Regions from separate parts of the Clostridium sp. 10cd* genome, predicted to be linked through region 2. Evidence: riboswitches for the same ligand, from Rfam matches in the RefSeq annotation. Region 2 holds a riboswitch; each other region holds the start of a gene.
The links. Region 2 has a riboswitch for thiamine pyrophosphate ahead of thiC (phosphomethylpyrimidine synthase ThiC). Riboswitches for the same ligand answer to the same signal wherever they lie in the genome.
Positions count from the first base shown of each region.

Region 1 (3,281 bases), 2.0 Mb from region 2:
CGTTCAGCATAGCCGTAATGGAATCATCAAATCGCTGTCTGTCACGTTCATGAACCAGATCCCCCCACAACGGAATCAGTCCAGGGACAATGAGATCGGGAAGGTCAAAATCCTGCAGCATATTTTCAGAAATTAAAGCACGATCCTCCTGCATGTTCACAAGGTAAATATAATCATCCGTACTATTGACTATGGTATCATACAACATCCATGGATCCAGCTGAAACTCAGCCAGAATCTCCTTACCGCTTTTCATACAACAACCCCGTTTCTGATTTCAGGCTTCTTTAAAATGGCAGAATGCAGCATCAAAATCCCTGTATTTTTGAGAAGCTCTTTCTTCCTATATCATACCACATCTGCATGAAAAAAATTGCATCATTTTCCTAAATGAATGGTTTTTTAGACTGTATGGAAACTTCATCAAAAAAATATATCACACCAGCATCACACATATTGAAATAACAAATGCTTTTATGTCCATCTTTTCAAGGGCACCTTCTATAACGGCTGCTTCTGTTTGATATTCCAACAGTGATTCAATGGTCCACTGCCCTGTCCCAGATCAAGACCATCGCGTAATGCACCGCTGATAAAAGCCTTGGCTCTTTCCACTGCACTGATCATATCATATCCCAGTGCCAGATTGCCGGCAATGGCGCTGGACAGCGTACAGCCGGTTCCATGGGTGTTTGGATTATCGATTTTTTCACTGGAGAGCCAGTGAGCCTCATCCTTATGTACCAGCAAATCATCGGCACGGTTCATGGAATGCCCGCCCTTTATCAGAATGTATCCGTCATAGTCCTGCGCAATCATGGCAGCAGCCTTCCTCATATGCTGATGATTGCATATCCGTATACCGCTTAAAGCCTCAGCCTCCGGAAGATTCGGTGTTATGATATCGGCAAGAGGAAGCAGCTTTGTTTGCAACAGCTCCAGCGCTGTATCCTCCAGCAGACGGGAGCCGCTGGTGCTGACCATAACCGGATCAACGACAATGCGCTCCACTGCATACTGCTTCAGCTTTTCCACAATGACGGCAATCAGCTCCGGTTGGGAAACCATGCCGATTTTTACCGCATCCGGACGGATATCCGTAAAGACACAGTCAAATTGTTCCTTTAAAAACTTCGGTGTTACATTCATGATCGAAGTCACACCGGTTGTATTCTGTGCAACCAGGGCTGTCAGGATACTCATACCGTATACCTCATGTGCCATAAAGGTTTTTAAATCAGCCTGTGCACCGGCTCCCCCTGTAGGGTCAGTGCCGGCAATTGTTACAACAGTTTTCATGTTCATTCTCCTTTCAAATCATCCAGCGACAGGAAGGCTGCATCGGCCTGCATGCAGATTTCTTTCCAGTGCGCTTTACTGGCTGCATCATATACCGCTGTCACGTGAAAGCCATGCGTCTTCAATGTCTGAACGGCATGCAGTGCATCCTCTACAAACATCGTTTCTGCCTTATCCGTATGCAGCATGGCAGGCATAAGCTCAAACAGACGTCCGTCCTGCTTATCATAGGGGAGCTCCTCACAGCTTGCGACAAAGTCCATATATTCCAGCAGACCGTTTCGTTTCAGGACCTCTTCCGCGCAAACCCGTTCACATGCCGTCAAAACGCCTATACGCATCCCCTGGGTATGCAGTCTTTCCAGACAGGCCCTGGCCCCCTTTTTGGCAGCAACCTCCTGCCTGTAGCGTCGTCGTACGATTGCATAAACCTCTGTACGCACCTGTGCCAGGGAATCCTGTATCACATACTTCTCCTTCAGATACCGGATAGCATCTGTCATCGTCATCAGCTGCAGCTCTTTACTGAGATTTTCCTCTGCTTTGATACCCTTTGTCTGAAGATAGACCGCTGCCAGATCCTCCCAAACCCACATGGAGTCCACCAGCGTGCCATCCAGATCAAATATGTACCCCTTCATATGCTGCGCCTCCTTTTATAATGAAAAAAGGGCTATGCCATGTATGCATAACCCACGTTATATCTGCAGTCCCTACGTTGGCATTATCCAAATCAGGTAATCGGTCGAAGTTCACAACTTCCTCTCAGCCTGTCTACAAGCTCCCTTATTTCCACGCTCATCATACCATTTCCATATATTTTCGTCAACAGGCATCCGCGTTTGAAGACAAGGTTTTTTCTAAACGCAGGCTGACAGATGAGGATTCTGCAAGGCCGGTAAGAAGGGAAGCAGACACACCCGATGCCATCGGATGGTATCCAGCTGCACATTTGTCCCTTCCATCTTTTTATCGGGAACAGTTACGTTTCTTCTTCAGCTGTGATACAATACATTACAGAGGTGATAACATGGATTTAGAAGCATTTTTTCATGAGTATAAAGAAAAAAAGAACGCCTATCAGATGGCACTGAGCACAATGTATTATGACCAGGCCACGATTGCTCCGAAGAACGGCATTCCCTACCGCAACCGCATGACGGCGATCCTGTCGGGAGAAGCCTTCGATCAAATGGCGGACAAGAAAAGTATCCAAAGGATCGAAGAGCTGGCAAGGCAGGAGAATGTAAGTGCAGAGCGTAAGAAAGAGCTGCAGCTGCTGTTGCGCGAGCTGAATGAGCTGCGTGTACTGCCAAGAGAGGTGTACGTGGAGTATCGCAGAACCATCGCAGACAGTGAGGCCGCATGGCATGAGGCAAAGGAACAGGATGATTATCAGCTGTTTAAGCCGCATCTGATCAGCGTCATAGAAAAGCAGAAGGAGATTCTGTCCTATGTCACAGATAAGAAAAGCGATTATGATTTTATGCTGGACAGCTATCAGATCAACACCGATATTGCATATTATGACCGCTTCTTCGATGCCATTCGAAAGGAACTGCTTCCGTTTCTGCAAAAGCTCCTGAAGGAGGGAACACCGATTGACGATTCCCTGCTGTTTACAGCCTTTGATATCAAGGAACAGGAGGCCTTTATGCAGGAGCTCATGGACTATATGAAGGTTAATGACAGGGAATGCTATATGACAACAACGGAGCATCCGTTCACGGACTTCTTCTCAGCGCATGAGGCACGCATTACCACGCATTATCATGAACACAATGTGATGTCTGCGATTTTCTCAACCATTCACGAATACGGGCATGCACAATACGGCCTGCAGGTAAAGGAAGCATATGAGGGAACCTCCCTGTTCAGCGGAATTGGTACAGCCATGCATGAATCACAGTCACGTTTTATGGAAAATCACATCGGAAGAAACCGTGCATTCTGGGAAGTGAATTATCCAAAGCTCCAACAGC
Region 1 is NZ_CP172347.1:953,059-956,339, reverse strand. Features, by position in the region: gene ACG3M1_RS04795 (putative bifunctional diguanylate cyclase/phosphodiesterase) at 1-256, opposite strand, end outside; gene thiD (bifunctional hydroxymethylpyrimidine kinase/phosphomethylpyrimidine kinase) at 502-1,299, opposite strand; gene ACG3M1_RS04785 (HAD family hydrolase) at 1,302-1,940, opposite strand; TPP riboswitch at 1,994-2,097, opposite strand; gene ACG3M1_RS04780 (carboxypeptidase M32) at 2,330-3,281, shown strand, end outside.
Region 1: linked by a shared signal. The riboswitch ahead of ACG3M1_RS04785 (HAD family hydrolase) and the one ahead of thiC (phosphomethylpyrimidine synthase ThiC) in region 2 are both predicted to bind thiamine pyrophosphate.

Region 2 (3,281 bases):
ATCCTGCATCTGGAGCAGCTGAATAAGAAAACCCAATGCCGTCATACAATTTTTCACGGGAATTATGAGGAATATGTGAAGCAGAGGTGCAGCCGGCTAAAAAAGGAAGCACAGGAGGCATCCGCACAGAGGCGGGAATACCGCAGGAAAAAGAGAAGCTGAATGACTTTATGAATGCGGTGCATGATGCGCAGAACGATACGGTGCGCAGTCCGTTTTATGCGGCTGCCCTAAAGACAAAAATGAGAAATCTGAAGGCACAGGATCGCAGGCTGGAGAAGGAGGGCTATGCGCATGTGGACAGCGTGGAGGAGGCGATCGATGTTTTCTTCCAGTGTGAAGGCTTTCCGAAAAGCCGACGTATCCTTGAGTTTCATTTGGAGGAATTGAAAACAGACGTAAGTACGCTTCTGCAGGATATTCACATAACACTTTATGGTAGACAGAAGACGGTGATAGCCGGTGAAAACGGATGTGGAAAAAGTCTGTTGATGAAGGAAATTCATAAAGTATTGAAATCTCATACGGATATTCGTCTCGGCTATATGCCGCAGAATTATGCAGAAGCATTTTCAGCAAAGGACACACCGGTGACATTTTTGCTGGAAGCCTGTGACAGGGACGATATAACAAGAGCGCGGGAATTGCTCGGACGGATGAAGTTCACCAGAGAGGAGATGGAGCATTCCGTATATCAGCTGAGTGAAGGGCAAAAGGCGAAGCTGTATCTGCTGCGGTTCATTAAGCAGGGCTGCAATGTCCTTCTGCTGGATGAGCCGACACGGAATCTGTCTCCGCTGACAAGTCCTGTCATACGCCGTATTCTGAAGGACTTTCCAGGCTGTATTCTGGCTGTATCCCATGACCGGCTGTTTATACAGGAGGTGTTTGATTCTGTTTTGTATGTTGCACAGGGGGAGCTGCAGGTGCTGGAAACCGAACAATTTATGGAAGCACTGGGCTAACACGGATTATACAGGCTGTTCATGGTATGGCAATGCAAACGGGGAATGCCTCCCGCTGCGTCGATCTGTTGTTTTCTGGAAAATGATCGCATACACAAAGCAAAGCCATTGCAGAATTAGCATTGACAGCCCCGTCATTTTGTGGTGTAATATTTTCGTACAAAAAATGGGGTGCCTACGTATGGCTGAGATCGGAGATCATCCGGGACCCAAGGAACCTGATACGGGTAATGCCGGCGTAGGGATTTTATAGGGAAGCACAGCAGGACGGAAGCTTATGCTGTTATCATCCGGAAAAAATCATAGAAGCTGACACCGTAGCGGGCGTACAGCTTTTTTTACATATAGGAGGATAACACAATGTACACTACACAAATGGATGCTGCCAGACAGCATATCATCACTGAGGAAATGAAGGCTGTCGCTGCCTATGAACAGATGGAGGAGGCAGAGGTTTGCCGGTTGGTCGCTGCCGGACAGGTGGTGATCCCGGCAAACAGACATCATACATGCCGGAAATCCTATGGAATCGGAAGCATGCTGAAGACAAAAATCAATGTGAATCTGGGGACGAGCAGAGATTGTCTTGATTTGGACATGGAGATGGAAAAGGTACGGCATGCCGTGCAAATGGGAGCTGAGGCCATTATGGATTTAAGCTCCTTTGGCGATACGCAGACATTCCGTAGAAAGCTGGTTGCGGAATGCCCGGCAATTCTTGGTACCGTGCCGATATATGATGCCCTGGTATATTACCATAAGGCATTGAGGGATATCACTGCACAGGAATGGCTGGATGTCTTTCGTATGCATGCAGAGGACGGTGTTGATTTTATGACAATTCACTGTGGAATCAACAGGCAGACTGCACAGCGCTTCAAACAACAGAAGCGAATTACGAACATCGTATCCCGCGGTGGCTCCATCATGTTTGCCTGGATGGAAATCACCGGGAATGAAAATCCGTTTTATGAGTATTTTGATGAAGTTTTAAGGATATGCAGAGAGCACGATGTCACGCTTTCGCTCGGAGATGCCTGCCGCCCTGGCTGCTTGGAGGATGCCGGGGATATTGCACAGATGGAGGAGCTTGTTACGCTGGGAGAACTGACGCAGCGTGCATGGGCACAGGATGTGCAGGTCATTATCGAGGGACCGGGACATATGCCGCTTCATCAGATTCAGGCGAATATGGAGCTGCAGAAAACAATCTGCAAGGGGGCACCGTTTTATGTGCTCGGTCCAATTGTTACCGATGTCGCACCGGGCTATGATCATATCACTGCGGCGATCGGCGGTGCAATGGCGGCAGCCTACGGAGCCAGCTTTTTATGCTATGTGACACCGGCAGAGCACTTGTCTCTTCCTGATGTCGATGATGTTAAGGAAGGAATCATTGCAAGTAAAATTGCTGCACACGCGGCGGATATCGCCAAGGGAGTAAAGGGAGCTATGGATTGGGACCATCAAATGGCTGTAGCACGCGGTAATCTGGATTGGGAACGTATGTTCGCTTTAGCAATGGATCCGGATAAGGCCAGAGCATACCGTGCCCAGTCTGCACCGGAGCGTGAGGATACCTGCACCATGTGCGGGAAAATGTGTGCTATCCGCAATATGAACAAGCTTCTGCGCGGTGAAATCGTTGATATCATGGAAGAGGACTAGCAGTTTTACGCAGGAGCTGCTGCGGCTTTCCGGCAGGTTGATATCTTGTACGCATGTTCGTGAAATTATGTCAGTGTAAAAAATCATGAACAAGCGGCGAAGGAAAAGCAGGAACAAACGCCGAAAGGTAATGAAAGAAAGCGGTTTAGAAAACTTACTGTAACATACAATAGCTTTACCGATATACAGGGGAAGCTATCATACGCAAGATATAAAATACACAGAAGTAACAGGAACAGCATAAACATTACAGGATAACAAGAAGTAACAGGAAAAGCATTGACAGGCCCCTTGAATACTATATAATGAAGATGATAGGGATGTGGTCATATGTCTGAATTTATTGTCAGTAAGCGGATGAAAGATGTGGTTGAGTTTGATAAAACCAACAAAAAGCTGAGATTCCTGCTAGATGAGGGAGATCAGGTATACTATTACAAGGACTTGGAGACGATCGGTATATCCTGCGAGTATCATCATAATCTGAAAAAAGCCCTTGCGCATAATCTGGTGTTTCCCACCTATGCGGAAGGGAGGCAGTTTGTGCGCGTAGGTATTCGTATGAAGGTGCGGATGGGACAGTCTGTTTTTGTACATGTATCTGAGGACATCGTGGATAAAGGTACCCTGCAGTATCATGAGGACATG
Region 2 is NZ_CP172347.1:3,577,958-3,581,238, reverse strand. Features, by position in the region: gene ACG3M1_RS17805 (ATP-binding cassette domain-containing protein) at 1-162, shown strand, start outside; gene ACG3M1_RS17800 (ATP-binding cassette domain-containing protein) at 87-965, shown strand; TPP riboswitch at 1,123-1,227, shown strand; gene thiC (phosphomethylpyrimidine synthase ThiC) at 1,326-2,633, shown strand; gene ACG3M1_RS17790 (hypothetical protein) at 2,964-3,281, shown strand, end outside.

Region 3 (3,281 bases), 1.1 Mb from region 2:
ACGATCGTCAATCATAAGCGGTACCCCATAAGCATCCGTCAGCTTTTTTACTTTGCGGGCAAGCTCATAGTATTCCAGCGTTGTTCTGTTTTTTTCTCTTAACTGCAATAGAGTAACACCGCCGCGTAACGCCTGTTCAAGTCGTCTAAGAAACTCATCTTCTGATAAACCTGTTGAATCACTTACCAGATATAATGTTAAATCAAATCTCATAGCTCTCTCCTAATCCTTGCTTTCGCAAAATCCAGCGTATTTATTTCATATAAAGAATCAAACAGTGATGCATGAAAGCTGCCCGGTCCCTCTGTGATTGAAACACTTTTCTCCGCAGCCAGCTCAAAGGTTATACATGCTGCCAATGCTGCATCAAGCGCAGTCTCTGTAACGGATAAAAATGCTGCTGCAATCACATTCAGCATACAGCCTGTTCCTGTACAAAGCGTCATCATGGAATCCCCGTTCTCTACAAAATATATCTGCTTTCCATCCGTTAGAATGTCCACCTCTCCACTGCACAAGACAGTAGTACCATATTTGCGTGCAAGCTCGGCCAGCCATTCAGCACTCTTTGCAGGAGCTTCCCGATCATCATCACCCACATCAATCCCCAGAGCATGACTGTCACGGCCACTAACTGCCTTCAGCTCGGAAAGATTACCTTTTATGATGGAGAATTTTCCTTCATGCAACAGCTTCTCTGCAAACGCTTCACGCAGGTCACTGCAGCCAGCACCAACCATGTCAACAATTACCGGAATACCGTTCTCATTTGCACAATGAAGACTTTTCTTCATAGCAATCGCACGACTGTCATCAAAGTTACCAAGATTCAGTGCCAGTGCCTTACTGCATGCGGTTATCTGTTCACATTCCATCGGATGCTGTGCCATAATCGGCTTCGCTCCCAGTGCCAGTACAGCATTTGCACAATCGTTCATACTGATTGGATTGGTGATGCAGTGAATCAGATTATGACTGTGCTGCAGCTGTTTTCTCAGACTCCAGAGTTTCTCGTACATTCTGTTCTCCTCCCAGCTTTCTCTGCATCTTAAGCAGCATACCGCTGTGCTGCATGGATGTCAGAAATACGAATGCAATACTACCGCCGATAACTGTTCCCATAAAGAAGCTAGGAACGTAGAACATCCAGGTCAGACCGTTTCTTCCCCATAGCAACGCCATGACCGGAAAGGAAACAATCGCCCCGATGATTCCTGTTCCGATAATCTCCCCCAGCACAGCTGCCCATATGTTTCCCTTGCTGATTTTATAAAAGATACCTGACAATGCTGCACCAAATACAGCTCCTGTTAATGCTAGCGGCGGAATCCCCATGACTGCCATACGAATTACCCCGATCAGTACCGCACACAGAAACGAATACCAGGGTCCCATCAACACTGCCACTGTAATATTGATAAAGTGTGCCATCGGGCACATTCCCTCCACACGCAGAATTGGCGATATGACAACTCCAACGGCTACCATCATTGCCAGAAATACATGGCGGAAAACACGATTCTCATTTTTCATTTCTACTTACCTCCTGTTTGCTTTCCTTAGGGATAAGAACAGGAAGCACAAAGAAAACAGCTTTCCCGGTTGATATCCCAAGATCGGTCGAAGCCATACAGCTTCCTCTCAGCCTGTCTGGCAGGCTCCCTCGCTGAAGTTCTTTGTACGGTTGGAGCTCCCCTTCCGTATGCAGCAATAAAAAAGAGATACAGCAAACGCAGGCCATATCTCAATATGCAGTCACTCATATTGTACACAGTTCCCTACGTCGGCATTATCCGAATCAGGTTATGGGTCGAAGCGAGCGCTTCCTCTCAGCCGTTTCCAGCTCCCCTTTTTTATCACGATAAAATGTTACCACGGTTCAAAGGGAATTGCAATGCTGTATTTTCTGAAAGCTAAAGAACTCATAGAGTTTTCATTTTAACAGCATAAAATGACCGTTTCCACCCTGTAGAATACCGCTTGTCCCAGAAAGCTTGTTTTTTTCATAATATTCTTTATGATTAAGTACAGAGGTCAGTCCATCCGCAGCTGTTCCGCTGTCAAATGCTTTCTAACCTCTGTGATGAAAAGAAAGGAGGACAGTATGATGCAAAAGGAAGAATTCGAGAACTATAAGCATATGATTGTATCTGAGCAGCCTATTTTTCATGCCTACATCGATATGCGTTCAAATGTTCAATATCATATAAACGTATATGTTTCCCCCTGGTATAAAGCATACAATTATATTTTCTGGATTCAGAACACAACAAAGGATAAAAGCAGAGCCTTTCGTACGGAGCATGTTACACTCGCTACATTCCTTGCGAATTATGTGTCCAATGATAAAAACACACACGAGCATCTGATTCGCGAGTATCTATCAGAATGGATAAAAACCGGTGTTCTTAATGCTGAGGAAACTATCTTTTGAATGCATTTACAGTCTGCCTGTCTGTAAAAACAAACAGGCTTTTCTTGACTGTGCAGTGTATTGCGGTTATAATACACTTGAAGAGAGGTGAATGTGCATGAACTTACAGGATATACAGTTTAACAAGAAAGAACCGATGTATCCACAGCTCAGTCGCTATATCAAAAAGCTAATCCTTGCGGATGAGCTGAAGCATTATGAAGAACTGCCAAGCCGCCGTGAGCTTGCACTTCAGCTCTCCATCAATCCTAACACGGTACAAAAAGCCTATAAACAGCTGGAAGATGAAGGTATTATAAAGACGATAAGCAATGTGAAAAGTGTAGTTATCGTCAATGAGAAAATTCTGGAAAAGCTGCGCAGTGAAATGATAGAGGAAACGATGAAGGAATTTGTAAAGGAGTGTCAGACAAGCGGCCTGGATTTTCAGCAGACGATTGTCTGGCTTACAAAGCTATGGAACACGTAATTTTTATTTCCATCAAGTGTATTGCGTGCGCAATACAGAAAGGAGACTGCGATGAAAGAGATTCGCTTATTTATTGAAAATACCTCTGCGCCTTATGTGAATAAGATCATATTCCTGTACGTGGATATCTTCCTCGTTCAGGTCGCGCTATGCTTTATCGGAATTACTGAGGATATCAACTCTATTATGCTTCTGGCATTCTATCCAAGCTTTCTGCTCCTGTTTCTGATACACAGGAAGCGCTATAAAACCTTTATGAGTGAAGGAGGCTTAACCCGGGTTCGTCTTCTGCCAATCCGGAAATCCACTTTTCTTTACAGTGAACTGCTGTTTCAATTCATGACCTATCTTGGTTTGCTTTGCACGCATTTTCTGACA
Region 3 is NZ_CP172347.1:77,891-81,171, reverse strand. Features, by position in the region: gene thiE (thiamine phosphate synthase) at 1-213, opposite strand, end outside; gene thiM (hydroxyethylthiazole kinase) at 210-1,019, opposite strand; gene thiW (energy coupling factor transporter S component ThiW) at 970-1,533, opposite strand; TPP riboswitch at 1,759-1,860, opposite strand; gene ACG3M1_RS00355 (hypothetical protein) at 2,105-2,434, shown strand; gene ACG3M1_RS00350 (GntR family transcriptional regulator) at 2,532-2,903, shown strand; gene ACG3M1_RS00345 (hypothetical protein) at 2,955-3,281, shown strand, end outside.
Region 3: linked by a shared signal. The riboswitch ahead of thiW (energy coupling factor transporter S component ThiW) and the one ahead of thiC (phosphomethylpyrimidine synthase ThiC) in region 2 are both predicted to bind thiamine pyrophosphate.